Regions from separate parts of the Janthinobacterium sp. NKUCC06_STL genome, predicted to be linked through region 1. Evidence: predicted binding sites of a transcription regulator. Region 1 holds the regulator's gene; each other region holds the start of a gene.

Region 1 (7,267 bases):
GAGCCAAAGCACGAAAGCAAGCCGGAGCCGAAACACGAATCCAAGTCCGAGTCCAAGCCAGAGCCCAAGCATGAAGTAAAACCGGAAGCCAAGCCCGAACCGAAGCCTGCCAAGCCGGCGCAATCGGCCGACGATGCTGCGCGCGCGCTGGCGATTCTGGAAGGCAAGCCGCAAGAGAAAGCACAAGACAAGGCGCAAGACAAGGCGCACGACGCCGGCAGCGGCAAGTTCGTGGTGCAGGTGGCGGCCCTGGCGACGCAGGACAAGGTTGACGAATTGCAGGACAAGCTGCGTGAAGCGGGTATCAAGTCGTACACGCAGAAAGTCTCCAGCCCGGCGGGCGAGCGCATCCGCGTGCGCGTGGGCCCGTTCGGCAGCCGCGAAGACGCCGAAAAGACCCGTGCCAAGCTGCAAAAGCTGGGCCTGGGCGGCAGTCTGGTGCCGGCGTGATGTTGCAAGGCTGAGCGCGCGTGACGATCTTCGATTACCTGGTGCTGTTCGTGCTGGTGACGTCCGTGCTGATCAGCATGATGCGTGGCCTGGTCAAGGAAATACTGTCATTGGTCAGCTGGGTCGTGGCGTTCGTCATTGCCAACGCCTATGGCGCCACCCTGGCGAAATTCCTGCCGGAAGCCGTGCCGGGCGAGGCCATCCGTTTGTTGCTGGCTTTCGTGGTGCTGTTCATCGGCGTGCGCATTTTGATGGGATTGCTGTCCATGACGGTCGACGCGCTCGTCAAGGTGACGGGCCTGAGCCTGGCCGACCGCACCCTGGGCACCCTGTTCGGCGTGGCGCGGGGCCTTGTGATCGTGCTGACCGCCGTCATCTTGTGTGGCATGACGTCCATACCGCAGCAGCCATTCTGGAAAAACGCGCAGCTCAGCCCGCTCGCGGAGCAGGGCGCGCGCGCCATCAAGCCTTATCTGCCTGCCGCTTACGCGCAGCATGTGAAATTTTGAATTTTTTTAAAATCAGTAGCACAGTTTAGGAGCACACCATGTGTGGCATCGTCGGCGTCGTTTCCCATCAACCTGTCAATCAATTGCTCTATGATGCATTGTTGCTCCTGCAACATCGCGGTCAGGACGCGGCAGGGATTGCGACCAATCACAGCAGTATGTTTTCCATGCACAAGGCCAACGGCCTCGTGCGTGACGTCTTCCGTACGCGCAACATGCGTTCGCTGCAAGGCACGACGGGCATCGGCCATTGCCGCTACCCGACGGCCGGTTCGTCGAGCGAAGAGGAAGCACAACCGTTCTATGTGAATGCGCCGTTCGGCATCACCCTGGCGCACAATGGCAACCTGACCAACTGGGAACAGTTGAAGCTGGAAATGTTCAAGAACGACCGCCGCCACATCAATACCGATTCCGACTCGGAAGTGCTGCTCAACGTGCTGGCGCATGAAATCCAGGAAGCGACGACGGGCCTGAACCTGGACCCGGAAGCCATCTTCAAGGCCGTTACCGTGCTGAACCGCCGCGTCAAGGGCGGTTACGCCGCCGTGGCGCAAATCGCCGGCGTGGGCTTGCTGGCCTTCCGCGATCCGCACGGCATCCGTCCGCTGTGCCTGGGCATCAATGAAACGGAGCAAGGTCCCGAATACTTGATCGCTTCCGAATCCGTGGCCCTGGAAGGCATGGGCTTCCGCTTCGTGCGCGATATCGGTCCCGGCGAAGCCGTGTTCATCGATGCCGACAAGAAATTGCACAGCGCCCAGTGCGCCGACAACGCCAGCCTGAACCCGTGCGTGTTCGAATTCGTCTACCTGGCCCGTCCCGACTCCGTCATCGACGGCGCCTCCGTGTACGCCACGCGCCTGAAAATGGGTGAATACCTGGCCGAAAAGATCCGTGCCGAGTTGCCAGGCGTGCATATCGACGTGGTCATGCCGATTCCCGATTCCTCGCGTCCGGCCGCCATCCAGCTGGCCATGGCGCTGAACATCGAGTACCGCGAAGGCTTCATCAAGAATCGCTACATCGGCCGCACCTTCATCATGCCGGGCCAGGCGGCGCGCAAGAAATCCGTGCGCCAGAAGCTCAACGCGATCCCGTCCGAGTTCAAGGACAAAGTCGTGCTGCTGGTCGACGATTCCATCGTGCGCGGCACCACCAGCCGTGAAATCGTGCAGATGGCGCGTGAAGCGGGCGCGACGAAAGTCATCTTCGCCTCGGCCGCGCCACCGGTGATCTACCCGAACGTGTACGGCATCGACATGCCGACGCGCGACGAACTGATCGCCTACGGCCGCACGACGGAAGAAGTGTGCCGCGAAATCACGGCCGACTACCTGGTCTACCAGGATATCGGCGCGCTGAAGCAGGCGATCGCTGACGTCAATCCGGCGCTCACCAACTTCGAGGCTTCGTGCTTCGATGGCGTCTACGTGACGGGCGACGTGTCGCAGGAATACCTGGACCGCCTGGAATATGCGCGCCACCATCCGAAGGCGGCAGCGCCCGAAGATACGCCACGTTCCCAGCTGAACCTGAACCTGGCGACGACAGAAGCATAAGTACCTGCCCGGCCGATGCCGGGCTTTTTTTCGGGGTCAGACCCGTCGGGGGAATGCGCGCCAGTGGTGCGCATTCCGATCCCGGAGGGACTGACCCCAGCATTTGCCTTGGGGTTACGCGGCAAATCGAATATTCGGAATTCTCACCATGACCACCAAAAAAACCTACGGCTTTACCACCACCATCCTGCATAACGACCGCCGCAAGGGTATCGAGCACGGCTCCCTGCACAAGCCCGTGCACACTTCCGTTGCTTTCGGTTACGCCGATGCGCGCCAGCTCGCTTCCGTGTTCCAGGGCAAGGAGCCGGGTTTCCGCTACGGCCGCCAGGGCAACCCGACCGTTTCCGCGCTGGAAGACAAGGTCAACAAGATGGAAGACGGCGTGGCGACCTTGTGCTTCGCCACCGGCATGGGCGCCATCGGCGCCGTGGTGCAATCCTTGCTGCGCGCCGGCGACCATGTCGTGTCGTCGGCCTTTTTGTTTGGCAACACCAACAGCCTGTGGCAAACGGTGACGGGGCAGGGTATCGCTGTGGCGTTTGTCGACGCCACCGATGTCGCCAATGTCGCGGCCGCCATCACGCCGGCCACGCGCATCGTCTTTGTGGAAACCATCGCCAATCCGCGCACGCAGATCGCCGACCTGAAAAAAATCGGTGACTTGTGCCGCGAGAAGGGCATTTTGTACATCGTCGACAACACTATGACGACGCCTTACCTGTTCCGCCCGAAAGCCGTGGGCGCGGGACTGGTGGTTAATGCCTTGACGAAATCGATTGGCGGCCACGGCAATGCCTTGGGCGGCAGCTTGACGGACACGGGCGTGTTCGACTGGACGCAGTATCCGAACATCTTCGAGAACTACAAGAAGGCGGCGCCGGCCCAGTGGGGTATCGCGCAAATCCGCGCCAAGGCCTTGCGCGACTTCGGCGCTTCGCTGGGACCGGAAGTGGCGCACCATATCGCCGTCGGCGCGGAAACCATGGCCTTGCGCATGGACCGCACTTGCTCGAACGCCCTGGCGCTGGCCACCATGCTTGCCGCCGACCCACGCGTGGCGGCCGTGCATTACCCGGGCTTGCCATCGCACCCGCAGCACGCGTTGGCGACGGACTTGTTCCGCAGCTATGGTTCGCTGTTCAGCTTTGAGCTGAAGGATGGCATCGACTGCTTCGATTTCCTCAATCGTTTGAATTTGGCTATTCCAGCGAGCAACCTCGGCGACACGCGCACCCTCGTCATTCCCGTCGCCCACACGATTTTCTATGAGATGGGTGCCGAGCGCCGCGCCAGCATGGGCATCGCCGAATCGCTGATCCGCGTGTCAGTCGGTATCGAGGATGAAGCAGACTTATTGGAAGATTTCAGCAACGCGCTGGATGCATAAGCAGCCGCGTATGTAAAAAGGGCCGCGACAGTGATGCTGTCGCGGCCCTTTTTTTTTGCACATAAAGTTTAATGCCAGCTGCGCATCAGTCCGACCGCCAAGCCTTCCAGTGCAAACTCGTCTTCCGGCGACACGGTGATCACCTTGAAGTCCGGGTTTTCCGGCAGCAGTTCGATGACGGAGCCCGTTTTCTTGTAGCGCTTGACGGTGACTTCGTCGCCGATGCGGGCGACGACGATCTGGCCGTTCTTGGCGCTGTCGACCTTTTTCACGGCCAATAAATCGCCATCCATGATGCCGGCGTCGCGCATGGACCAGCCGCGCACCTTCAGCAGGAAGTCGGGCTTGGCCGAGAACAGGGCCGGGTCGACGTTGTAGCTCGCTTCCAGGTTTTCCTGCGCCAGGATGGGCGAGCCTGCCGCCACCCGGCCGATCAGGGGCAGCGACATCAGCAGCGCTGCCGGCACTTTCGATGGCGCCGCTTCGGCGGCCGCGCCGATCAGGCGGATGCCGCGCGAGGTGCCGGGCGAAATCTCGATCGCCCCCTTGCGGGCCAGGGCCTGCAAATGCTCTTCGGCCGCGTTGGCCGATTTGAAACCCAGTTCATTGGCGATTTCGGCACGGGTGGGAGGAAAGCCCGTGTTTTCAATCGCGTCCTTGATCAGGTTCAGGATTTGTTCTTGTCGTGCTGTCAGCTTGATCATGAGCGGTGGGTGCATACTAAAATGCTGTCTATATGAACAGTCTGTATTTTTGTACAGTATCGTCCACTATGCAAGGGGATTTCCGTGTTTTCGGCGAATTTCGCAAGAAATAGTCGGCCATGGGCGGAAAGCACGCTGGCGCACGGTCTTTTCGGACGCTGATGGAAGGAATGATTGAAACGTTTGCAAAAGGCGGTTATAATCTTCGGCTGACCTTCCCACACCCGTCTTGACGCCGGGGTGGGCGATTATCAATCCGACCTGAAGGAGTTTGCATGCGTCATTATGAAATAGTCTTTATCGTCCATCCGGACCAAAGCGAGCAAGTGCCCGCGATGATCGAACGCTACAAAGCCAGCGTAACCACCCGCGGCGGTTCGGTTCACCGCGTGGAAGATTGGGGCCGCCGTCAAATGGCTTACTCGATCCAAAAGCTGCCTAAAGCACACTACATCTGCCTGAACATCGAATGCGACAACGAGACCCTGGTCGAGTTGGAAACAGCATTCAAATTCAATGATGCCGTGTTGCGTCACCTGACCGTTAAAATGAAGAAAGCTGAAACAGCTCCTTCGCCGATGATGAAATCGGTACAACGCGAAGACGCGGCCAAAAGCCACCGCACCGAAGCACCAGCAGCCGCTCCAGCCGCAGCAGCAGCTTAATTCTTGACCAGGATCGTGCGCTGAACCAGCTACAAGTCACCGCCATCATTGCCGAGCGCGAAATATTGCGCTATACCCCGGCAGGGCTGCCGATTGTGAATGCAGTATTGCAACACAGTTCGCAGCAGATGGAAGCAGGGATTGCCCGTTTGACCGAGTTTGATGTTGCCGCGCTAGCCGCTGGCGAAATCTCAGGCCGGTTCAGCCAGGCAAGCTTGGGCGGGGTGTATCAGTTCACGGGTTTCCTGGCCAGGAAGAGCCGCAACAGCAAGAGTTTGGTGTTTCACATCATTGATTTTAGTGCAGTCAATTCTGACTAGCGCATTTTAGATACAGGAGCCTGACATGGCATTCGGTAAAAAGTTCGACAAAAATAAGCTCAAGCTTAAAGAAAAACGCAAACAGCAAAACCCGTTGTTCAAACGCAAGAAGTTCTGCCGCTTCACCGCAGCTCACGTTGAGCAAGTCGACTACAAAGACGTCGACACGCTGAAAGACTTCGTCCAAGAAAACGGCAAGATCATGCCAGCACGCCTGACCGGTACCAAAGCGCACTACCAGCGCCAAGTTGACACCGCAATCAAGCGCGCTCGCTTCCTCGCGCTGCTGCCATACACCGATCTGCACCACGCTTAATCGGTCAGATATTCCTGGAGAAGAACTATGCAAATCATTCTGTTAGAAAAAGTTGTTAACGTCGGTAACCTCGGCGAAGTCGTCAAAGTCAAAGACGGTTACGCACGTAACTTCCTGATCCCGCAACGCCTGGCACGTCGTGCTACGGCAACCGCTGTGGCTGAATTCGAAGTCAAGCGCGCCGAACTGGAAAAAGCTGCTGCCGCCAAACTGGCCGCATCGCAAGCCCAGGGCGAAAAACTGAGCGGTCTGACCGTTCAAGTTGCTCAAAAAGCTGGTGTTGATGGCCGTCTGTTCGGTTCCGTCACCAACTTCGACATCGCTGAAGCGCTGACCAAGCAAGGTTTTGCTGTTGAAAAAGCACAAATCCGCATGCCTACCGGCCCGCTGAAGATCGTTGGCGAGCACAACGTTTCGGTTGCTCTGCACACCGACGTGGTCGTGGAAGTTGTTATCGCTGTCGTTCCAGACGCGAACGCGTAATTGTCTGCGGGCCTGGCCCGCAAGCATTGCCGCACTATGAAAAGCCGGGTTCGCCCGGCTTTTTTGTGGCCTTTTTTTCGCTCAATTTCAGCCCTTTATTTTTGCCAGCACGCCGAAGCGGGTATAATTCGCGCCATGAACGCCCCCTCTGATCCGCAACTGGATTCCCTCCGTATTCCGCCGCATTCGATCGAAGCAGAACAATCCGTTATCGGTGGTCTGCTGCGCGACAATGCCGCATATGACCGCATCGCCGACTTCATGCATGCGGAGGATTTCTATCGCTATGACCATCGCATCATCTTCGAGCAAATCGTCAAGATGGTTAACGCTTCCAAGCCAGCCGATGTCATTACTGTTTTTGAAACCCTGACCCAGCTCGGCAAGGCCGATGATGTGGGCGGACTCGCTTACCTGAACGCCATGGCGCAAAACACGCCATCGGCCGCGAACATCCGGCGCTACGCCGAGATCGTGCGCGACCGCGGCGTGCTGCGCAAACTCATCACCGTCGCCGACGATATCTCCGGCACGGCCTTCAGCCCGCAAGGCAAGGAAGTCAAGCAGATGCTTGACGAGGCCGAATCGAAGATTTTCGCCATCGCGGAAGAAGGCGCGCGCGGCGCCCAGGGCTGGACCGCCATCCAGCCCCTGCTGACGCAGGTGGTCGAGCGCATCGATGAGCTGTACAGCCGCGACAACCAGAGTGAAATCACGGGCGTGCCCACCGGTTTCATCGACCTCGACCGCATGACCTCCGGTCTGCAGCCGGGCGATCTGGTGATCGTGGCGGGCCGTCCATCGATGGGCAAGACGGCGTTTTCCGTCAATATCGGCGAAAACGTGGCCATCGACAGCGGCTTGCCCG
Region 2 (7,267 bases), 130 kb from region 1:
TGAAATCCGCGACCTGGCCAGCCGCAAGGGCTGTGCGCGCATCACCCTGACGGTGTGGGAAAAGAGCGAAGCGCTGCAAGTGTATCTGCACAAGGGTTTTCGCAGCGTGGGCACGTTCGACTATGCCTACAGCCTGTTCTATGACCGGCTGCACTTTCTCGTGTATGAGGGTAATTGAGGAGGGAAACTGAAGGGAGCGGGGGCGGCCGGCAGCCGCCCCGTGAGTAGGCTTACAGGGCCAGGAAGGCCAGGCCCGCCACGGCCGTCGGCAGCAGGGCGCCGGCCAGCAGGCCGACGGCGCCGATCGATTCATCCTTGAAACCGCGGCGCAGCAGGGCCACGCCGGCCGGGTTCGGCGCGTTGGCGATGACGGTCAGGCCGCCACCGGCCACGGCGCCGGCCATCAGCATGTATTTCGCTTCGTCCGTCATGCCGACGATCAGCGAACCGAGGTAAGTGAGGGCCGCATTGTCGGTAATCGCCGTCAAGCCCAGGGCGCCGAAGAACAGGGCCAGCGGCTTCAGGCTCGAGACGATGGGCTGCAGCCACCATTGCTGCATGCCGCCCAGTACCACCAGGCCGCCCAGGAAGAAGCCGACCAGCAAGCCTTCCTTGAGGATCAGCGGGCTTTGATAGCGCTCGTACGCCTGCACGAAGCCGAGGAAGAACAGGAACAGGCCGATGAACAGCACGGGATGGTGCGCCAGTGTCACCACGCCGGCCAGCACGATCATGTGCACCAGGCTGACGGCCAGCGGCACTTTCGGCGCTTCCACCTCGCCCGCTTTCGGCTTGATGTCGGAAGTGTTGCTGTGCAGGTATTTGCGCAGCAAAATGCTCACGCCCGTGGCGTTGACGAGCACGGCGATGGCGGCCTTCCAGCCGAAATGGCTGGCCATGTAGGCGCTGTCCCAGTTCCACGTGGTGGCCACCATCAGCACGGGCGGCGCCGCGTACGAAGTGAGGGTGCCGCCGATGGAAACGTTGACGAACAGCACGCCCAGCGCGCCGTATTTCAGCCATTCAGGGATGCCCGGGCGGAAGATTTGCGGCGCCAGCATCAGCGCGGCCAGGGTCATGGCGGCCGGTTCCGTGATCAATGAGCCCGTCAGCGGCACGAGCGCCAGGCCCAGCCAGACGAGGGCCAGTTCCGTGCGCAGCGGCATCACGCGCGCCACGCTTTTCAACAGGCGCTGCACGGCGTCGAGCACGGGGCGTGAGGCGGCCACGACCATGACGACAAAGACGAACAGCGGCTCCGTGTAATGGCGCGACTCGGCATACTCGATGGCCGCATCGCTGCCCGAGACAAAGGCCATGATGATGATCAGGATGAAGGCCCAGAAGCCGAACACGACTTCCACTTCGCCCAGCAAATGCAGCAGGCCCGCATGGCGGGGATGGCGCCGCGACAAGGTTTCAAACGACTTGGCGGCGAAGGTGTGGATGAGCGCAAGGCCGAAGACGATGGCGCTGATGATTTGGATGGTGGTCAAATGCGTTTCCTTATGGACGGAGGAAGCCGCCCGGTGCATTGCCGAGCGGTAAGGAGAGTGCTTATGGTACAGCAATCGATGCCAAAAACGGGGTTTTTCGGACATGGCGGAGCGGCCCCTGCGGTAGCGGCAGTCAGATAAACCTTGCCAAAAGCCGGGCCGAATAGTACTGTATATGCATACAGTATTCATCTATCTATTCAATGATGCAACATTCTCAATTGATGGCCTCGCCGGAAGCCTTGCACCCGTCTTTATGGCGCGCATCGCAGCTTGGGCAGGGCGCCACGCGCTGCCTGGACACGGGCTTTGCCGCCCTGTCCGCGCAGCTGCCCGGCGGTGGCTGGCCCAGCGGCAGTCTCATCGACCTGCTGGTGCAGCAGGCGGGCAGCGGCGAATTGCGCCTGCTGGCGCCCGCGCTGGCGCAACTGCAGGGCTTGCCCATCGTGCTGCTGCAGCCGCCCCATCCGCCTCAGGCGCTGGCTCTGGCCGCGCAGGGGCTGGCGCCGTCGCAGCTGCTGTGGCTCAAAAGCGCCAGCAGCAAGGATGCCCTGTGGGCGGCGGAAAACATCTTGCGCAGCGGCAGTTGCGGCGCCTTGCTGTTCTGGCAGCCGCACGTGCGCGCCGACAGCCTGCGCCGCCTGCACCTGGCCGCGCAAGGCGGCAACACCTTGTTCTGCATGCTGCGCCCGCTGCACGGCGCGCAGGATGCGTCGCCGGCGCCGCTGCGCCTGTCCGTGCGCCCGGCCGCCGGCGGCATCGAGATCGGCTTCATCAAGCGCCGGGGACCGCAGCGCGACGCGCCCCTGTTCCTGCCCCTGCAACCACCTTCATTATTGCCACGCCATGCGACTCTGGATCGGCCTGTGCCTGCCCCGGCTCCCGCTCGAAGTATTTTGCCCGCGCTGGTCGGCTGACAGCCTGGGCGTAGTGCTGGAGCAGGAGCAAGTGATGGCCGTGTCGCCGCTGGCGCGGGCCGCCGGCATCCGGCCGGGCATGCGCCGCGCGGGCGCGCTGATGCTGGCGCCGCAGGCGCGCCTGCACGAGCGCTCGCTTGAACTGGAAGCGCAGGCCCTGCAAGCGGTGGCGCTGGCGCTGCTGCAATATTCGCCGCTGGTGGCGCAGGGCGAGGAAGCGACCCTGGTGGTCGATGCGGGCGCCAGCCTGCGCCTGTTTGGCGGCGTGCGCGCCCTGTGCCGGCAGATCGCGGCCAGCTTGCGCGCGCTTGGCTACACGGCCCAGCTGTCGTGCGCTCCCACGGCGCGCGGCGCCTGGCTGCTGGCGCGTGCCGCTACGCGCCGGCGCCGCGTGCTTGGCATGGAAAGCCTCACCCGCCACCTCGACGGCCTGCCGTGCGCTCTGCTGCCGCCCGCGCGCCCTTACCTGGACTGGTTCGAGGGCATCGGCTGCCGCACCCTGGGGCAGCTGCGCCACTTGCCCCGGCCCGGCTTGCAGCGCCGCTGCGGCGGGGCTTTGCTGGCCATGCTCGACGACGCGCATGGCCACAGCACGGAACTGTTCGTGTGGATTGAGGCGCCGCCCACGTTCCGCGCCAGCCTGGAACTGTTCGACCGCGTGGAGCACGCGGACGCGCTGCTGTTCGGCGCGCGCCGCCTGCTGCAGCAAATGACGGGCTGGTTGTGCGCGCGGCAATTTGCCGTTGAGCGCATACAGTTGCTGCTGGCGCACGAGCGGGGCAGGGTGGCGCGCGCTCCCACCGTCATCGACCTGGCGCTGGGCGAGGCCGTGTGGCGCGACGAGCACCTGGTGCGCCTGCTCAAGGAGCGCCTGGCGCAGCTGGCGCTGGAGGCGCCCGTCATCGGCTTGACCTTGGAAGCGCTGCAGGTGCAGCCGATGGCGCCGCCCAGCGATACCCTGTTCCCCGAGCCGGGCGGCACGCCGCAGGAGCGCCAGCGCTTGCTGGAATTGCTGGTGGCGCGCCTGGGGAGCGAGAATGTCTTGCAGGCCGCGCCGCGCGCCGATTACCGCCCCGAGGCGGCCAACCAGTGGCTGCCGCTGCCGGCCAGGCCAAACGCAAAAAACGCGCTACCCGACTTGCCGCCCGGCTTGCCCGGCATGCCCCGTCCCGGCTGGCTGCTGGCCCAGCCCATCGCCCTCTTGATGCGCGAGCACCGGCCGTTTTATGGCTCGCCTTTGAAAATGGTGTCCGTTGCCGAACGCATCGAGGCAGGCTGGTGGGGCCAGTCGCAGGCGCGCGATTATTTCATCGCCGAAGGCCTCGATCACGCCCATTACTGGGTCTACCGCGAACGCATCGCCGGCAGCGCGGAAGACGCCGCGCCGCGCTGGTTTTTGCATGGCTTGTTTGGCTAAATGCGCTGTCCTGCTGAAATTGCCATGCTTGGCTATACTGGCTTCCCGGTGCCGCATCTTTCATTGAAACAAAGGATATCCATGACACAGCTTTCCGACTTCCCCATTACCCAAAAATGGCCTGCACTGCATCCCGAGCGCCTGCAGCTGTACTCGCTGCCGACGCCGAACGGCATCAAGGTTTCCATCCTGCTGGAAGAGCTGGGCCTGGCGTACGAGCCGCACCTGGTCAGCTTCGAGCAGAACGACCAGCTGTCGCCCGCCTTCCTGTCCCTCAATCCGAACAACAAGATTCCCGCCATCCTCGACCCGGACGGTCCCGATGGCAAACCGCTGGCCCTGTTCGAGTCGGGCGCCATCCTGCTGTACCTGGCAGAAAAGACGGGCAAGTTCATCCCGCAGGATGCGGGCCTGCGCTATGAAACGATACAGTGGCTGATGTTCCAGATGGGCGGTATCGGCCCCATGTTCGGCCAGGTGGGCTTCTTCCACAAATTCGCCGGCAAGGACTACGAAGACAAGCGTCCGCTCGAGCGCTATCTTGGCGAAGCCAAGCGCCTGCTGGGCGTGCTCGAGCAGCGCCTGCAGGGCCGCGACTGGATCATGGGCGAGCAGTACACGATTGCCGACATCGCCATCTTCCCGTGGGTGCGCTGCCTGGTGGGCTTCTATGGTGCGGGCGACCTCGTCGGTTTTAGTAATTTCCCGAACGTGCAGCGCGTGCTGGATGTTTTCCTGGCCCGGCCTGCCGTTGCCAAAGGCGTCAATATTCCTAAGCGCGATTAACGCAGGCAGTGGCCGGGCGGCGCTACAATGCGCCATCGGCCGCCCTGCGCGGCAGCTTTGATCTGAGACAATGAAATCCACCCGGCAAGATTTTCCCGGCGCGCATGGCCATGTGCTGGCGGCGCGCCTCGATGCGCCCGACGGCGCTATCCGCGCCTACGCGCTGTTCGCCCACTGTTTTACTTGCGGCAAGGACGTGCTGGCCGCGCGGCGCATCGCGCAAGGCTTGACGGAACACGGCATCGCCGTGCTGCGCTTCGACTTTACGGGACTGGGCGCCAGCGAGGGCGAGTTCGCCGCCACCAATTTCTCGTCGAACGTGGACGACCTGGTCGCCGCCGCCGATTTCCTACGGACCAAACACGCCGCACCGCAATTGCTGATCGGCCATAGCCTGGGCGGCGCCGCCGTGCTGGCCGCCGCGTCGCAAGTGCCGGAAGCCACCGCCATCGCCACCCTGGCCGCCCCGAGCACGCCCGCCTACGTGACGCGCATGTTCAGCGACCACCTGGAGCAGATCGCCGCCGAGGGCGAAGCGCTGGTGCAGCTGGAAGGGCGGCCTTTCCGCATCCGCCAGCAATTCGTCGACGACGCGGGCAGCCACAGTTTAAAGGAGCACATCGCCGGCCTGCGCCGAGCCCTGCTGGTGATGCACGCGCCGAACGACACGACGGTAAGCCTGTCGAATGCGATGGATATCTTTACGGCGGCCAAACACCCGAAAAGCTTCGTTTCGCTCGACGATGCCGACCATTTATTGACGGGGCGCGATGACGCTGCCTATGTCGCTAATGTGATTGCCGCCTGGAGCGCGCGCTATATCAACTAAGCAACTAAGCTGAATTAAGTCTTCACCCATGAAAAACGCCGTACCGGCAAGATGCGGGTACGGCGCAGATGGGGAGAAAACGGCTCAGTCCTCGTCGAATTCTGCCGAAAGATCTTTCCAGCCTTTGCTGATTGCAAAGGCGGAAAATTCCTCGGGCGCTTCCAGAACGATCAGTTTCTTGTCTTGCAGGCCAAGGTCGCCATGGCCGAAGTCGGGGCCAACGTAGCCGAGGCTGCGCAGGCGGGCCAGGATGTGGCCGACCAGTGTCTTGTCCTTGTAGGCGCCCGCTTCGAGCGGGGCGGCGAAATCGACGTAGACGTCGATGATGCCGTAGCCTTCGTCGAAGATGCGGATGGCCTTGATGTCGTGGGCACGGCCGGAGCCGTCGGTGGCCTTGAAGGGGCCGCTGAGCTGGATGTCGGTGTCATTATTCATGCCGCCAGCATACACCAAAAGCCGGCCCCGCATGGGGGACGCCATGCAAAATCCCCTTGGAGGGAGCTTGTAAAAATTTCTTACAAATTTCGCGAGGTCTGGGGTGCTTTTCGCCAATTTCAAGGCCTTGAAGGCCGCTTGATCGTCCTTAGATTGGTAGCAAGCGGATGCTCATGGTGAGGTCCGCCCCTCTTATCGCTTCATTTGAAAAGGATATTTATCATGCGTACTTTTGACCTTGCTCCCCTGTATCGTTCCGCCATTGGCTTTGACCGCCTGGCACAGCTGCTCAACGAACAGCGCGCCGATGCGCAACCGAGCTACCCACCGTACAACATCGAACTGGTGTCGGAAGATAAATACCGCATCGTGATGGCCTTGGCCGGCTTCTCGCGCGAAGAGATCGACATCATCACCGAACGCGATTCCCTGCACGTCACGGGCCGCAAGCAGAAAGATGGCGTCGAGCGCACCTTCTTGCACCGCGGCATCGCTGCCCGCGATTTCGAACAGCGTTTCCAGCTGGCCAACCATGTGAAAGTCACGGGCGCCACGTTTGAAAACGGCATGCTGACCATCGACCTCGTGCGTGAAGTGCCGGAAGCGCTGAAACCGCGCAAGATCGAGATCGGCGCCGGCGGCGACACCGCCGCTAACGTGAATGTGCTGGAACAGCGCCAGGCAGCCTGAGCTGAGCTGAGCTGAGCTCAGCTGAGCTGACCCCGGCGCCCCTCCGGCGCCCAGGTAGGCTCTTTCCATGCAGTAAAATACTGGCCGGTTGATCCGGCCAGTGTCACGTCCGGAGCCCGTTCGGGTCCTCCTTGATCGCCATGCAACAAGCGTGCGGCAGGCAAGATTAAACCCTGCTTAAAGGCGCAAATGCCTGTTTCCAAATGGAAAAATGTTAAGCACCGCCTAAGACTCGTGGCCCACTATTGCATACATCAAAATCTCATTGAATGAGGAGCAATTCATGGAACAGCAAAAGAATACCGCATCCCTGAAAATCAAACGCACCGTAGCCGCGCTGGCCGCGATCGGTGTGCTGGGCGCCGGTGGCGCCATGGTGGTGCATCAGAACAATGCTGGCGCGAATGCCGCTGCCGCTGCCGCTGCCCCAGGCGCCCTCGTGGCTGCCGCCGTGGCACCTGTAGCCAGCGCGCCGCTGGTGGCCTTGCCCGACTTTAGCCAGATCGCTTCGCGCAACAGCCCGGCCGTCGTCAATATCAGCGTCACGGGCAGCACCAAGGTGGCCTACGATCCCTCGGCCCAGGCTGGCAACGACGATTTCGGCAACGACCCTTTCTTTGAATTCTTCCGCCGCTTCCAGGGGCCGCAAGGCGGGCAGCGCGGTGGCCGCGACGTGCCCACGCACGGCCTCGGTTCC
Region 3 (7,267 bases), 120 kb from region 1:
TTGCTGGAACGAGAAGCCGCCTGCGTCAAAGCTGCTGGCGCTGACACCCTTGCCGCCGTTCATCAGGTCAAGGTTGGCGATCGATGCGTTCAGCGTATTGCTGATGTCGTAGCGCATCTTGTTGTAGCCATAGGTCTGCGAAAAGTCCGCATGCCATTCGCCGATCTGGCTGCGGTGGCCGATGGTGGCGTACTGGTCGTCGATCTTGCCGTTAATGAAGGGCACGAAACCGTCCGGGTACATGGCGGCCGAATTGCGCGATGGAATGTCGTCGCTGCCGATGCCGCCCCGGCCAAACGCGGCGCTCGAGGCATCGCGCGTCTGCGCGCCGGCCGTGAAGTACAGCTTGCCCGTGCCGCTGGTGGCGTAGTCGCCATTCACATACAGGGTTTTGTTCTTGGATTTGGTGTCGCCGATGATGCGCATGCTGTCGGAATCGGCGCGGTTCGAGCGGCCCCGGTCCAGGTATTCGCCCGTGATGGCCAGGGTACCCTTGTCGCCCAGCGCGATGCCGCAATAGGCTGAGGTCATGTAATTCTTGCCGTCGCCTTCGGAATACTGGCTGTAGCCGGCCACCGCTTCGCAGCCCAGGCTTTTCTTCAGTTCGATGTCGATCACGCCGGCAATGGCATCCGAGCCGTACTGGGCGGCGGCGCCGTCGCGCAGCACCTGCACGTTCTTGATGGCCAGCAAAGGAATCGCATTCATGTCCGTGCCCGTGTTGCCGCGGTTGCGGGCGCCGAACAGGTTGACCAGGGCCGTCGTGTGGCGCCGCTTGCCGTTGACCAGCACGAGGGTCTGGTCGGAACCGAGGCCGCGCAGGGCGGCCGAGTCGATCAGGTCGGCCCCGTCGGCGCCCGTCTGGCGCGTGGAATTGAACGAGGGCGAGATGTATTGCAGCGATTGCGCCAGGTCGAACTGGCCGCCTTGCTCGGCCACCTTGGAAATCGGAATGATATCGACCGGCACCATGGTATCGGTGGCGGAACTGGCGACGCGGCGCGAGCCGACCACGCTGACCGTTTGCACGGGGCCGTCCGTGGCCGCAGGGTCGTTGCTCTGCGCCATGGCGGCGGGACTGAAGGCGGCCATGGCGGCGCTGCCGTACAGGCTGATGAGGACTGCTTTACGCAAGGTGGTGAGGGTCGGCACGCAGTATCTCCAAGTGGCTGATGAGCAAGATTCGTGACTTGATTCTAGTGCCATCATTTCATCATTCACCAGCGATACTTTGTTTTGTTATTACAAATTTGTAGTAACTGTTGTTTCCTGGTTGATTATCTTTTCGCCGCTGCCTGGCTTGCCTTGTACTGGTGCGGCATGCCCCGTTCAGGTGCTGCGTTGCACCATGCCGCCCACCAGGATTTCCACAGGGCTGTATTGCACCTCGATCAAACATGGCTGCTGCGTCACGTGGCCCTGATGCAGGCGCAGCGACTGTTGCAAATGGGCTGACAGCGCGCCTGCCGCCACGCCCGTGGCGCTGTCTTCCAGTGCCGGATCGAGGTGGTTGAAGTTGCGCCCCTCGTATTCATGCTCGCCCGTACGGCAATACGCATAGCAGCCATTGATTTGATGTAAAGCGCTCCAGTCGGCGATCAGTTCCAGGTTCGGCCGCAGCGCGCGCAGGGTGGTGCGGTCGGCCACTTCCAGCAGCAGTTTCGGGCTGCCGACGGAGGCGATGACGGGCGGCGACAGCAAGTGCATGTGCTGGCCCATCAGTTCGGACGGCACATATTTTTCCAGCATGACGAACGGTGCTGGCTGCGGCGCCAGGCCGATAAACAGACCGGCTGTGTTGTACACCAGTTGCAAGGCTTGTCCGCGCATGGCCGTGGTGACCGTCAGGGTTGCCGGGGCGCCAGGCGCCGTCAGCAGCACATGCGCGGCCGCCAGGGTGGCGTGCAGGCACAGCGGACTGCGCGTGTGCGGATAAAAATAGTCGAGCACGAGGCATCCCTCCGCGCCGTCCGCCTGCCGGTCGATGAAGACGCAGGCGCTGACCTGGCGCTCGCGGGCGAATTGCTGGCGCGCCGTTTCGCTGCTGCCGTCGTTTTCCACGACCAGCGCCGCATTGCCGCCACCGGGTGCGGCGCCGAAACATTTCAAGAGATGGACGATCATGGCGGGCGATGTGAACGGTAAAACACGAGCATAAACGAAAATCCGTGCAAAGCTTCAGGATGTCTTGGTCGACTGTAGTCCCAAGGCTCTGCTTATTGATCATTTCGTAGAAGTGGCATATCAACAGATGATATACTTTGTCGCATGTGGATCGATCCTGCCATTGATACATTGCTGGACCTCGACGGTTGCATCCTCGATCAGGATGGCGGCTATTGGGTCAAGATAGAGGCCAAACGGACGAAGGTATCGGATGAGATCCCTCACGGCATACGCTATTCTCTGACGCTGCACGAACCGTATGGTAAACGCATCCTCGGTTACGACAATGCGCACATGGTAAAGCCGCCAAAGAAATTCAAATATGCGGGACGTATCGTGGCTTTTGACCATAAACACCGGCATCCGTCGGATCAGGGAGTGCCTTATGAATTCAAGGATGCGCAGCATCTGATCACTGATTTCTTTGCTGACGTGGACCGCGTTTTGCTGGAGGTAAAAAAACAATGAAACCGATTTTTATTGGCATCATGCCGCAAGAGAAAATCCGCGAACGCGTGTTGGCTATCGCTAGCGGTACCTATAAACCGAAGCCGAACGAACCTAAAGTCTGGTTCACTTCCATCAAATCGCTGGCGGAAGTCCTGAGCGACGAAAACCGGGCATTGCTGCACGTGATTCTGGAAACGCAACCGGAATCCATCTCCGCATTGGCTGAAACAACAGGCCGTAAACCGAGCAATCTGTCGCGCACATTGAAAACCATGTCCAACTACGGCATCGTGGAACTGAAACGGGAGCGCAATCAAGTTCGCCCCATCGCCACCGCGACGGAGTTTCGCATTGTCGCGCATTGACTTTTCATGCTCTCAGCAGTTGACTTTCTAGATCAACAGTCGTTGCGCTTCCCGGCCACCTTTTCCAGATGAGTATAATATACTGTGTTTATATACAGTATTGAGGTAGATCATGTGGGGCGCCGTCTTACCCGAGTATGCTGAGTTGTACTGCCTGAGCAATTTCAGCTTCCTGCATGGGGCCTCGCATGCGGAAGAGCTGGTGGCGCGCGCCGTCCAGCTCGGCTACAAGGGGCTGGCCATTACCGACGAGTGCTCGCTGGCGGGCGTCGTGCGCGCGCATGCGACGGCCAAGCGGGCCGGTTTTCCGCTGATCATCGGCGCGCATTTTCACTTGACGCAGGCCGACGGCAGTCCGGCCCTGTCCCTGCTGGCGCTGGTGCAGGACATCGACGGTTACGGCAATTTGTCGGAACTGATCACGATGGCGCGCACGCGGGCGGCCAAGGGGCGCTATTTGCTGACGCCCGACGATTTCGCCGCGCCCTCGACCGAGTATGCCCATTTGCAGGGGCTACCCGGCTGCCTGATGATCTTGCTGCCCAGCTATCCGGCCCAGCTGGAAACCGTGCGCGCGCAGGGGACGTGGATGGCGGCCACCTTTGGCGGCGAGCGCAGCTGGATCGGCCTGAACCTGCTGCAGCGGGCGCAGGATGACGCACACCGCAGCGCCGTGCAGGAGGCGGCGCAGGCGCAGGGCTTGCCCGTGGTGGCTGTGGGTCACGTGTGCATGCACGTGCGTTCGCGCAAGCCCCTGCTCGACACCCTGTGCGCGATACGCGTGGGCAAACCCGTGGGCGAGTGCGGCTACGCGCTGGCGCAAAATGCGGAGCAGCATCTGCGCGCGCGCCTGCGCCTGGCCAATGTGTATCCGCCGCAGGCGCTGGCGGAAACCGTGCGCATCGCCAAGAAGTGCACATTTTCCCTCGACAGCCTGCGCTATGACTATCCAGTCGAGCTGGTGCCGGGCAGCCACACGCCGGCGACCTATCTGCGCGAGGAAACGTATGCGGGCGCGCGCAGCCGCTTTCCGCTGGGAATTCCGGCCAACGTGCAGGAGCAGATCGAGCAGGAACTGGAACTGATTGCCGAGCTGTCGTATGAAGCCTACTTTTTGACCGTGTACGACATCGTGCGCTTTGCCCGCTCGCAAAATATCCTGTGCCAGGGCAGGGGCTCGGCCGCCAATTCGGCCGTCTGCTATTGCCTGCACATCACGGAAGTGGACCCGGCACGGGGCAATTCGCTGGTCGGGCGCTTCATGTCGCGCGAACGCAACGAGCCACCCGATATCGACGTCGATTTCGAGCACCAGCGGCGCGAGGAGGTGATTCAATATATCTACGGAAAATATGGGCGCGAGCGGGCCGCGCTGGCAGCCGTGGTGATCAGCTACCGTCCGAAGAGCGCCTTGCGCGACAGCGGCCGGGCGCTGGGGATCGACCTGGCCATCGTGGAAAAAGTGGCCAAGGCGCACCGCTGGTTCGATGGCAAGCGCGATCTGCTGGAACGCCTGGCCGAATGCGGACTCGACCCGGAAGCGGAACTGTCGCAGCAGTGGGCCGGCCTGGCGCAGCAACTGCTGGGCTTTCCCCGCCACCTGTCGCAGCATCCGGGCGGCTTTGTGATTGCACAGGGAAAATTGTCGCGCCTGGTGCCGATTGAAAACGCCAGCATGGCCGAGCGCAGCGTCATCGAGTGGGACAAGAATGACCTCGAGGAGCTGGGCTTGATGAAGGTCGACGTGCTGGCGCTGGGTATGCTGTCGGCCCTGCGCCGCGCGCTGGAGCTGGTGGGGGCGCGGCGCGGCGAGGAATTCCGCCTGCAGGATATTCCCGCCGAAGACCCCGCCACCTACGACATGATGTGCGAGGCCGACACCATCGGCGTGTTCCAGATCGAGTCGCGCGCCCAGATGAGCATGCTGCCCCGGCTGCGCCCCCGTGAATTTTACGACCTCGTCATCGAGGTGGCGCTCGTACGTCCCGGCCCCATCCAGGGCGGCATGGTGCATCCGTATCTGCAGCGGCGCCAGCAGAAAGAACCGGTCGACTATCCGAAGGGTCTGGAAAAGGCGCTGGGACGCACCCTGGGTATCCCGATTTTTCAGGAGCAAGTGATGCAGGTGGCCATCATCGCCGCCGATTTCACGCCCGGCGAGGCGGACCAGTTGCGGCGCGCCATGGCGGCCTGGAAACGCAAGGGCGGCATGAACAATTACCATGACCGCATCGTCGATGCCATGGTGGACAATGGCTATGAGAAAAAGTTTGCCGAGGCCATCTTCAGTCAGATCGAGGGCTTTGGCGAATACGGTTTTCCCGAGTCGCACGCGGCCAGTTTCGCGCTGCTGACATACGCCAGTTCCTGGCTGAAATGCCACGAACCGGCCGCCTTCCTGTGCGCCTTGCTCAACAGTCAGCCCATGGGCTTTTACAGCCCCTCGCAACTGGTGCAGGATGGTCGCCGGCATGGCGTGCAGGTGCTGCCCGTCGACGTGGCCGTCAGCGGCTGGGAAGCGGCATTGGAAGAAGGCACGGGCGCGGCGCCCGCCGTGCGCCTGGGTTTGAACAGCCTGTTCGGCATGCGCGAGGAGGCGGCCCTGCGCATCGAGGATGCGCGCGCCATTACCGCCTTTGTCGACGTGGCCGATCTGGCGCGGCGCGGCGGCCTGGACCGCCATGACTTGCAGGTCTTGGCAGCCGGCAACGCGCTGCACGCGCTGGCCGGCCACCGGCGCGAGGCCTTATGGCAGGCGGCCGGCGCCGTGCCCGACAGGGATTTGCTGCGCGTCACCACGCAAGAGGAAGACTTGCCCGTGCTGGCCGCACCGACGGAAGGCGAGAGCATCGTCAGCGACTATCGCGCGCAAGGCCTGACTTTGGGCCGCCACCCGCTGGCGCTGCTGCGCAGGCAATTGCTGGAACAGCGTTTCCTGCCCGCGTCCGCGCTGGCCAGCTACACGGATGGCCAGCTGGCGCGCGCCTGCGGCATCGTCACCGTGCGCCAGCGGCCGGGCACGGCCAAGGGCGTGATCTTCATGACACTGGAAGACGAGACGGGCACCGTCAACGTCATCGTCTGGCCTGACCTGGTGGAAAGCCAGCGGCGCGAAGTGCTGAGCGCGCCATTGCTGGGCGTGTACGGCGTGTGGCAGCGCGAGGGTATCGTGCGCAATCTGGTGGCCAAGCGCCTGGTCGACATGTCGCATTTGCTGGGACGCTTGCGCACCAGCAGCCGGGATTTCTGTTGAGAGTTGCCGGCGGGGAGGAGGGCATGGCATTATTTGAATATGACAACATTACCCGAACCGATACTGCGTCCCGCCCTGGTTGCCGATGCGCCCGCCATCGTCGCCCTGATCGACGACCTGATGCCCTTTCTGACCTTGCACCCGGACGGCGCGGGGGCGGAAAAATTCATCGAACATTGCCGCCAGCCGGCCATCGAAGGTTATCTGTCGCAGTCGCGCTACGCGTATCAGCTCGCGTATATCGACGGCGCACTGGCCGGCGTGGTGGCGATGCGTGACAACACGCATCTGTTCCACATGTTCGTGCCGCGCGCCCTGCACCGGCGCGGCATGGCGCGCCGGCTGTGGCAGGCCGCCCGCGATGCGTCCTTGGCCAAAGGCGATGTGACGGCCTTTACCGTCAACTCCTCAATGTATGCCTTGCCCCTGTACACCAGCCTGGGCTTTGTCGCCACGGGGCCGAAGGTGGAAATGGATGGCATCGCCTTCGTGCCGATGCGCATGGAATTGACGGCCTGATTACCAGCGCACGATCTTGCCCGGATTCATGATGTTCTTCGGATCGAGCGCGTGCTTGAGGGCGCGCATGGTGTCGATGGCGCCCTCGCCATGTTCTTCCACGAGGAAAGCCATCTTGTGCATGCCCACGCCGTGTTCTCCCGTGCACGTGCCATCCATGCCGATGGCGCGCGTGACCATGTCGCTGTTGACCTTTTCCGCGCGCGCGATGTCGGCCGGGTCGTCGGGATCGACCAGCATCTGCACGTGGAAATTACCGTCGCCGACGTGGCCGATGATGGCGTAGACGAGGCCCTGCGTTTCGCAATCGGCCTTGGTGGCGAGGATGCATTCGGCCAGGCGCGAAATCGGCACGCAGCAATCGGTGGAAATGGCGCGGCTGCCGGGGCGCATCTGCAGCAGCGCGAAATACGCGTTGTGGCGCGCGGCCCACAGGCGCGAGCGGTCTTCGGGGCGGCTGGCCCACTCGAAATCGCTGGCGCCGTGTTCGGCCGTGATGGCTTGCACCAGCTGC

Evidence for each region. The regulator LexA, encoded in region 1, represses DNA repair genes until DNA is damaged. The targets are predictions, from matches to a motif close to ACTGTATNNNNATACAGT.
Region 2: imuA (translesion DNA synthesis-associated protein ImuA) is a predicted target of LexA. The motif match lies at 1,665-1,682, and genes of this name have one in related genera.
Region 3: KO539_RS04000 (error-prone DNA polymerase) is a predicted target of LexA. The motif match lies at 3,063-3,080, and genes of this name have one in related genera.

What each region holds. Positions count from the first base shown of each region.
Region 1 covers NZ_JAHKQY010000001.1:770,459-777,725, reverse strand. The annotation lists gene KO539_RS03515 (SPOR domain-containing protein) at 1-450, shown strand, start outside; gene KO539_RS03510 (CvpA family protein) at 471-959, shown strand; gene purF (amidophosphoribosyltransferase) at 998-2,521, shown strand; gene KO539_RS03500 (cystathionine gamma-synthase family protein) at 2,670-3,911, shown strand; gene lexA (transcriptional repressor LexA) at 3,980-4,615, opposite strand; gene rpsF (30S ribosomal protein S6) at 4,891-5,280, shown strand; gene priB (primosomal replication protein N) at 5,301-5,600, shown strand; gene rpsR (30S ribosomal protein S18) at 5,626-5,916, shown strand; gene rplI (50S ribosomal protein L9) at 5,944-6,399, shown strand; gene KO539_RS03470 (replicative DNA helicase) at 6,535-7,267, shown strand, end outside.
Region 2 covers NZ_JAHKQY010000001.1:904,123-911,389, reverse strand. The annotation lists gene KO539_RS04090 (GNAT family N-acetyltransferase) at 1-178, shown strand, start outside; gene KO539_RS04085 (putative Na+/H+ antiporter) at 231-1,496, opposite strand; gene imuA (translesion DNA synthesis-associated protein ImuA) at 1,703-2,413, shown strand; gene KO539_RS04075 (DNA polymerase Y family protein) at 2,343-3,830, shown strand; gene KO539_RS04070 (glutathione binding-like protein) at 3,912-4,616, shown strand; gene KO539_RS04065 (S9 family peptidase) at 4,687-5,445, shown strand; gene KO539_RS04060 (hypothetical protein) at 5,530-5,880, opposite strand; gene KO539_RS04055 (Hsp20 family protein) at 6,103-6,570, shown strand; gene KO539_RS04050 (Do family serine endopeptidase) at 6,854-7,267, shown strand, end outside.
Region 3 covers NZ_JAHKQY010000001.1:888,157-895,423, reverse strand. The annotation lists gene KO539_RS04020 (TonB-dependent receptor) at 1-1,152, opposite strand, end outside; gene KO539_RS04015 (PhzF family phenazine biosynthesis protein) at 1,330-2,124, opposite strand; gene KO539_RS04010 (DUF6516 family protein) at 2,269-2,634, shown strand; gene KO539_RS04005 (transcriptional regulator) at 2,631-2,981, shown strand; gene KO539_RS04000 (error-prone DNA polymerase) at 3,094-6,234, shown strand; gene KO539_RS03995 (GNAT family N-acetyltransferase) at 6,274-6,753, shown strand; gene KO539_RS03990 (FAD-binding oxidoreductase) at 6,754-7,267, opposite strand, start outside.